Regions from separate parts of the Ruminococcus sp. AM42-11 genome, predicted to be linked through region 1. Evidence: riboswitches for the same ligand, from Rfam matches in the RefSeq annotation. Region 1 holds a riboswitch; the other holds the start of a gene.

Region 1 (4,126 bases):
CAAAAATAAACAGAAATAAACAGAAAGGGACTGCCGGGAAATGGCAGCCCCTTTTTGGATTTATAAGAAAGCCCATCTCTGGCACTTTCCTGAACCGAGTAGTGTTTATACGAAAGCTAGAGCGTGTTTGAAAAATCATTCCTGCAAATTGCGACGCACATCTTGCAGAAAGCCTTTTATCCAATACACTCTAAAGTGAAAGTCTATTTTTTACTCTTTAAAACATTTCGCACGATCATACAAATGAGAATGGTAACCACCATATCCGGCAGTGTATTTCCCACAGGAATATCAATTCTCATTAAAATTCGGTACAGCACGAATCCGATCACCCAGATTACCGCATTTGTTATGTCAACCGATTCGCTCAGACTGTCAGCACGTTTCAGCAGGAAGAAGTCTGCAATCTGAATGGCGATCATCGGTGCAAATACAGAACCGATGAGGTACAGGAAATCGGTAATGTTGTCCATTGGATATACAATTGCAGCAATTGTTCCGATGATGGTTACGGCAATTGCGGCATATTTTCCATTAATTTTGGAAAATACAGATTCAGATGAAATTCCGGCGGAGTAAGCATCCAGGAATGTAGTGGTAACAGTGGAAAATACAATGATCAGAAGACCTGCAATTCCCAGTCCGGCTTTCACCATAATCTGAGCAATGTCGGATTCACCGGTATAAATCGCTGCACCCATACCGATTACATACATCCAGCAGCTTACAAGACCGTAAACAATAGAGCTTACAGCAGTTGCTTTCACTGGCTCCTTCGCCTCACGGGTATAATCACTGATCAGCGGCAGCCAGGACAGTGGCATTGCAACAGAAAGCTCAACCGCAGCACCAAAGGACATGGCTTCCTCGCCAATGGCAAGTGCAGTCCCGCCATCAAAGAAGATGAGCTTGCAGAGTACCAGTGTGAGGATAAAAAGTGCTGCCATAGCGATGGTGTTGATTTTTCCAAGGTTTGTGATGCCGATAAAAATCCACAGTACGATCAGTGCACCGATTACCAGACACCATACCCAGCTTCCGGTATGTAACACACCGTTTGCGGCCAGAGCTCCGTCGTAGATCATAATGGCAGTCCAGCCAACCAGCTGAAGTACGTTCAGGAAGGAGAAGAAAATCCCGCCTTTTTCCCCAAAGCTCATTTTTACGGTTTCCATTGCACTGCGGCGTGTTTTTCCGCCGATCACTCCGGCGAGGAAAAGCATGGTACAGCCAATAATATGTCCGATGATAATGGCAAGAAGACCTTTTCCAAAGCCAAGTGAGGCAAAATAGGTTCCGGTGAGGATTTCCGCCAGGGAAACACCAGCGCCAAACCAGATCAGGCCGTTTTCAAAAATGGAAGTACGTTTTTCAGTCATGTTATTTTGCCTCCTTATCAGCGGCTTCTGCCGTAATCTCGTCATGTGACAGTGTGAATTCATTTTTTATTGCAAATCCGTGATCCATAGGACCACTGCCTTTTCCAAGATCCAGCATAGCAGCAAGTGCTCCGGAAATATATTTCTTTGCCCTCTCCACGGAAGTATCCAGGTCAAATCCCTTTGCCAGATTAGAAGCAATGGCACTGGATAACGTACATCCTGTTCCGTGAGTGTTAGGATTGTTGATCCGCTTTCCCTGGAACCATTTGTAATTGCCTTCGCGCCACAGAAGGTCATTGGCGTCATTCAGCTGATGACCACCCTTGCAAAGCACTGCACAGCTGTATTTCTCCCCGATGGCAGCAGCGGCTTTGATCATATCCTCGGCAGTTTCTATTTTCATTCCGGACAGAACCTCTGCCTCCGGAATATTCGGTGTCAGGACTGTGGCCATTGGAAGAAGCTGACTTTTAAGAGCTTCAATGGCTTCATCATTGATCAGCTTGGCTCCGCTTGTAGCGACCATAACCGGGTCTACTACAATGTTCTTTGCTTTATACTGGCGAAGTTTTTTCGCAATGGTTTCAATCAATGCGCTGGAAGATACCATTCCAATCTTCACTGCATCCGGATAAATATCTGTAAAAATATTATCCAGCTGGTCGGCCAGAAATTCTGGCGTTGCTTCCATAATACCTGTTACACCGGTAGTATTCTGTGCGGTAAGTGCGGTAATCGCACTCATGGCATATACTCCATTGCTGATCATTGTCTTGATATCAGCCTGGATACCGGCGCCTCCGCTGGAGTCACTTCCAGCGATTGTTAATGCTGTTCTCATAATTTTCTTCCTTTCTCTTGGCCTTGTTTGAAGCAGTTTCCACGAGTTATGAGTTATAACGTGAAAAAATCTTTTTACAAACCGGCACTGTTGTTATGTATGCATTAATTTTATATAGCGTCCGAAAGTGGTGCCCCCAGCCGAACGCTGCATTGCTGCCATATGAAAAAAGAGACACCCCAATGAGGTGTCTCCGAAAAAAATCAAACCCATGATGACTTCCTACGGCGGCATTATCCGCATCAGGTAAAAGGGTCGAAATTCACAATTTCCTCTCAGCCTGTGTACAAGCTCCCCTGTTCTTTTGTTATTATAGTAATAATGGGAAAAAATGTCAATAAGGTGTTGGAATACAATAAATACCAAGCGTGAAAATCGTTTACGCTAACTCCACAACCAGCACCTGATATCCATGCAGCTTAACTGAATTTCCATCCAGAACCATATCCGGGTAGTTATTGATCAGCACCTTTTTGCATTCTGATGGAAGTGTAATTTCCTGCTCATCCCACTGATAATTGCCAACCACAAGCAAAGTTTTATCTCCTTTACGGTAGTATGCCATTAAATTATGCCGGTCTTCCATAAATGGCTCCAGAGCACCATACACAACGGTTTCTTTATATTCCGGATCCTTGCGAAGAGCGATCAGTTTCTTATAGAAATTAAGTACGGAATTTGGATCAATCGTCTCTTTTTCCACATTAATTGCGGTATAATTGGAATTTACCCGAAGCCACGGTGTACCAGCTGTAAATCCAGCATTTTCCTCACCAGTCCACTGCATGGGGGTACGGGCATTGTCACGGCTGCGGCGGGCAACAGCTTTCAAAGCTGCTTCCGGGGTAAGTCCGGCGTCAAGTGCAACTTTATATTCATCCAGAGTTGAAATATCATCTACCTCGTCAATTGATTTGAACGGGATATTTTCCATGCCAAGCTCCTGTCCCTGATAAATAAAGGGAAGTCCACGAAGCATGAAATTCAATGCTGCCAGCATTTTTTTGCTTGTGTCACAGCAATCACCTTCTGGAATATAGTGACTGACACCGCGAGGCTCGTCATGATTCTCGATAATATTGGAAACGAATCCGAAATCCCCCATTTTGGCCTGTGTCTCAAAACAGCAGCGCTGTAGTCGTCAGGTGTGATTTCTTTGCAATCGTACCAGCCTTTTTCAGAACCTCCGAAAATGGTTTCGTTAAAGTCGAACATAGAAGAAAAATAACCATTGTTTCCAATAAAATCCGGGAGCTCTTCGTCTTTTGCGTTGAAAACCTCACCTACGGAAAAAGCATCGTGAGGCTTGAAGGTGCGGTCACGCATTTCTCCAAGAAATTCTCCGATTCCGGAAGCTTCCTCCAGCATTTTATTAATGCTGCAGAGTCCGTCCTCACGATCAGGCTCATAATCATGCATAGGAAGAGCTTTTTTGATATTAATGATAGCATCAATGCGGAAACCGCCAAGACCCTTGTCCAGCCACCAGTTAATATTTTTATATACTTCCTCACGGAGCTCTGGATTTTCCCAGTTCAGGTCAGGCTGCTTTTTATGAAAAACATGAAGGTACTGTTTGTTGGTGCCAGGCAGATCCTCCCATACCGAACCTCCGAAATAGGAGCGCCAGTTAGTAGGAAGCTTACCATCTTCTTTGTCTCTTAAATAGAAGAAACGGCCGTATTTTCCATCCGGATCTTTACAGGCTTTTTTAAACCATTCGTGCTCATCAGAGCAGTGGTTTACAACCAGATCCATGACAATATACATGTCCCGCTTCTTTGCTTCTGCGATAAGGCGGTCCATATCCTCCATAGTTCCGAATCGCGGGTCAATGTCGTAATAATCGGAAATATCGTATCCCTGGTCGGCAAGAGGGGAGCGATAGCAGGGGGAAAGCCAG
Region 2 (4,126 bases), on a different contig from region 1:
ATTAACGACTCCAAGCAGCTTACCGGAAGCCCCCGTATTTACGCAAATGCAAAGCCCGGAATTATTATGGAGGCATTTTCCATGGCTGGTGCCTCTAATCTGGTATTTATTATTAACGAGCTTGATAAGGCAAATTCCGGCAAAGGAAATGGAAATCCGGCAGATGTACTTCTTACGCTTCTGGACAACCTTGGATTTACAGATAACTATATGGAGTGTATGATCCCAACTGGTGGTGTGTATCCAATTGCTACTGCAAATGACCGTGACCAGATCAGTGCACCGCTGATGTCCAGATTCGCAGTAATTGATATTCCGGATTATACAGCTGAGGAGAAGAAAGTAATCTTTTCCAGATTCTCTCTTCCGAAAGTTCTTAAGAGAATGCATATGGAAGAGAGTGAGTGCATTATCACAGAGGGGGCGCTGGAGGCAATCATCCAGCGTTATTCCAATACTTCAGGTATTCGTGATCTGGAGCAGGCAGCAGAGCACATTGCGGCAAATGCACTGTATCAGATCGAGGTCAACCATGTAGAGAAGGTAGAGTATACCAGAGAGATGGTGGAGGAACTTCTGAAATAGAAAAGATGAATTATTATATTCGATAACAATATTCGCAAAATAATCATAATATAAAAATATACAAGAGAAACATATAACAGGAGTGATAAAAATTGGAATTCTGGGACATCTATGATATTAACAAGAAACCTACAGGCCGCACCATGAAGCGAAACGACTGGTGCTTAAAAGACGGGGAATACCATCTCACCGTACTTGGAGTAGTGGCAAGACCAGATGGTACGTTTCTCATTACCAAACGTGTGCTGACAAAAGCCTGGGCACCAGGCTGGTGGGAAGTTTCCGGCGGTGCAGCACAGGCAGGGGAATCTTCTTATGATGCTGTACTCCGCGAAGTGAAAGAGGAGACAGGCCTTGATGTAAGCGGTGCGCAGGGCGGCTATCTTTTTACTTACAAAAGAGAGAATCCAGGGGAGGGAGACAACTATTTCGTAGATGTTTACCGCTTTGTGATGGATGTGAAAGAAGAAGATCTACACCTTCAGGAAGAAGAGACAGACGGCCACATGTTTGCCACTCTGAATCAGATCAAGGAATTTGCAGCCCAGGGAAAATTCCTGCACTATGACAGTATTCAGGCTGCCTTTGAGAATCTGTAGATTTATTATATATTCTGCAGGAAATAACTGTGATATGCAGGGAGATTTTTTTTACGAATTCTGATGAAATGGGAATATTAATTAGAGCGTGCTGGTCAGACTGCGAGCAGTACAATTCTGTTAAGGGTATGTAAAATATAATTGAGATAAAAATAGTTTCTTGTAATTTGAAGAAAGGTGTATTATAATAAGCAACGAAATCTGAATAAAGACCAGGGGAGTTTCAATTGAGAAGCTGAGAGTAAGGTAGTCCTTAGACCCTTTTAACCTGTTGGATCATGCCAGTGTAGGAAGTGTTTAACGATGTAATTAGGAGCATTTGTCTGGATGGCAGGTGCTCTTTTTTCATACTGACTGACAGAGCCTGTTCAGTTCCGTCACAGTTTCAAGAATGGTTCTTATTCGATTTTTAACGCAAAGTCCTGTTTATGGGACGGAAAATAGGAGGAAAAGAAAATGAACGCAAGTGTAGCAATTCAGGTACTGCCAAATGTACAGGATGAAGAGGAAGTTATCCGCATTGTAGACGAGGTGATCGCCTACATCAGATCCACTGGTCTGAACTATTATGTAGGACCATTTGAGACCACCATTGAAGGTGATTACGACCAGCTGATGGATATTGTAAAAGAGTGTCAGCATGTAGCTGAGCGCGCAGGCTGCAAGGCTATGAGCGTATATGTTAAAATTGCATATAAACCAGAAGGGGATGTACTTACCATTGAAAAGAAAGTTACCAAACATCACCAGTAAGATACCTCCAATTGCAGCCATGGCCGTGATTCTGCTTGGCTGGGAAGTGGTAAGCATTTCGGGAATTGTTCCATCCTACATGCTTCCATCTCCGGTAGCAGTGCTGACAGCCCTGTTTGGCGATCTGCCAACCATACTTTTCCATGCGAAATTCACTTTGCTGGAATCCTTTTACGGACTTCTCATTGGAATCGCGCTGGCATTTGTGTTTGCAACTATGATGGATCGGTTCCGTGTAATGGATCAGGCATTTTATCCGATCATGATCATTACGCAGACCATACCGACCATTGCCATTGCGCCAATTCTGGTGCTTTGGATGGGATTTGGAATGGCACCGAAGATCACTCTGGTTGTGATCACCACTTTTTTCCCAATTACAATCGGACTGCTGGATGGATATAAAAGTGTGGATCCGGATGCCATTCGTCTGATGAAGGCCATGGGAGCCAGCCGGGCACAGATTTTCCGCCATGTGAAATTTCCAGGTGCTTTGCCCCAGTTTTTTTCCGGGCTGAAAATATCTGCTTCCTATGCAGTTGTAGGAGCAGTTGTTTCTGAGTGGCTGGGTGGATTTAACGGACTTGGTGTTTATATGACCCGTGTAAAAAAAGCATATTCTTTTGATAAAATGTTTGCAGTCATTATCTTCATTGTGATCATCAGCCTTTTACTTCTTCTGGCAGTAAATATTGTCAGCCGGATCACAATGCCATGGCTGCAGGTAGAAAAGGAGAAAAATCATGAATAAGAATCTGAAAAAAGTAATCGCACCAGTTGCAGCGGCAGCTATGGTGTTTGCAGTTCCTACAGGTGTATACGCAGAAGATGGTGCGCAGGAGAAAATCACATTCTGCCTGGACTGGACACCGAATACCAACCACACCGGACTTTATGTAGCACAGGCAAAAGGCTACTACGAAGAAGCTGGTCTTGATGTGGAAATCGTTCAGCCACCGGAAAATGGTGCAGCCTTATGTGCGCAGCAGGTCAGGCTCAGTTTGCGATCGAGGCCCAGGATACCATGGCTGCTTCCCTTGCACTTGACGAGCCTCTTGGAATCACAGCAGTTGCAGGAATCATTCAGCACAACACCTCCGGAATCCTTTCCCGAAAAGGTGACGGAATTGATAAACCAGCCGGACTTACCGGAAAAACCTATTCCACATGGGATTCCCCAATCGAGCTTGCTATGCTGGAAAATGTTGTAAACGGCGACGGCGGAGATTTCAGTCAGGTTACCCTGATCCCTAATGATATTACAGATGAGCCAGCAGCACTTGCTGCCAATCAGACGGATGCCATCTGGGTATTCCAGGGCTGGGGCGGAATCAATGCTGACGTAGAAGGTGTAGACTGCGACTATTTTGCATTCTCTGATATCAATCCTGTATTTGACTACTACACACCGGTTATCATTGCAAATAACGACTATCTTGCTGAGAATCCGGATCAGGCGAAAGCATTTATGGAAGCAACTGCAAAGGGATATGAGTTTGCAGCAGAGAATCCGGATGAGGCAGCACAGATCCTCATTGACGGCGATAATACAGGCTCTCTGAAGGATGCTGAAGATCTTGTAAAGAAGAGCCAGGAATTCCTTTCCACAAAATACATTGACGATGCAGAAAGCTGGGGCGTAATTGATGCAGACAGATGGAATGCATTCTACAAATGGCTGTATGAGAACCAGCTTTGCGACAAGGATCTTACTGGAGTCGGATTTTCTAACGAGTATCTTCCACAGTAAGGAATGAAAGAGAAAGAAATTAACGCATAGAGCTATTCTGCTAGGAAAATTTACCCCAATTTTTGCGGAAAATGGAACTGGTTATGGAAGTAGCGCTGTGTATAAGGAACGAATATGTCATCAGAACAAAATAAAGTAATTTTACGAGCAGAACATATTTCAAAAACATACGGTGAAAAAAAGGTTTTAGAGGACATTTCCATTTATCTGGAGCAGGGGGAACTGGTTTCCCTTCTGGGAGTCAGCGGTTCCGGAAAGACCACATTGTTCAATGTGCTTTCCGGTATTATCCCGCCTGATGAAGGAAAGGTCTATCTGAAAGATCAGGATGTGACTTCCACACCTGGAAGCATCAGCTACATGCTGCAGAAGGATCTTCTCCTTCCTCACAAGAAAGTGATCGACAATGTAGCACTTCCCCTTGTACTGAAAGGCGTGA

Evidence for each region. A riboswitch is a leader RNA that binds a small molecule or an ion and turns the genes downstream of it on or off. The one in region 1 is predicted to bind thiamine pyrophosphate.
Region 2: linked by a shared signal. The riboswitch ahead of DW904_RS19975 (thiamine-binding protein) and the one ahead of thiD (bifunctional hydroxymethylpyrimidine kinase/phosphomethylpyrimidine kinase) in region 1 are both predicted to bind thiamine pyrophosphate.

What each region holds. Positions count from the first base shown of each region.
Region 1 covers NZ_QUIO01000058.1:2,066-6,191, reverse strand. Annotated here, with positions in the region: gene cytX (putative hydroxymethylpyrimidine transporter CytX) at 204-1,379, opposite strand; gene thiD (bifunctional hydroxymethylpyrimidine kinase/phosphomethylpyrimidine kinase) at 1,381-2,223, opposite strand; TPP riboswitch at 2,426-2,531, opposite strand; partial or broken gene DW904_RS20640 (alpha-glucosidase) at 2,603-4,126, opposite strand, start outside.
Region 2 covers NZ_QUIO01000051.1:11,961-16,086, forward strand. Annotated here, with positions in the region: gene DW904_RS19965 (AAA family ATPase) at 1-585, shown strand, start outside; gene DW904_RS19970 (NUDIX domain-containing protein) at 678-1,184, shown strand; TPP riboswitch at 1,389-1,495, shown strand; gene DW904_RS19975 (thiamine-binding protein) at 1,641-1,937, shown strand; gene DW904_RS19980 (ABC transporter permease) at 1,906-2,688, shown strand; partial or broken gene DW904_RS24680 (ABC transporter substrate-binding protein) at 2,729-2,863, shown strand; gene DW904_RS19985 (ABC transporter substrate-binding protein) at 2,914-3,687, shown strand; gene DW904_RS19990 (ABC transporter ATP-binding protein) at 3,802-4,126, shown strand, end outside.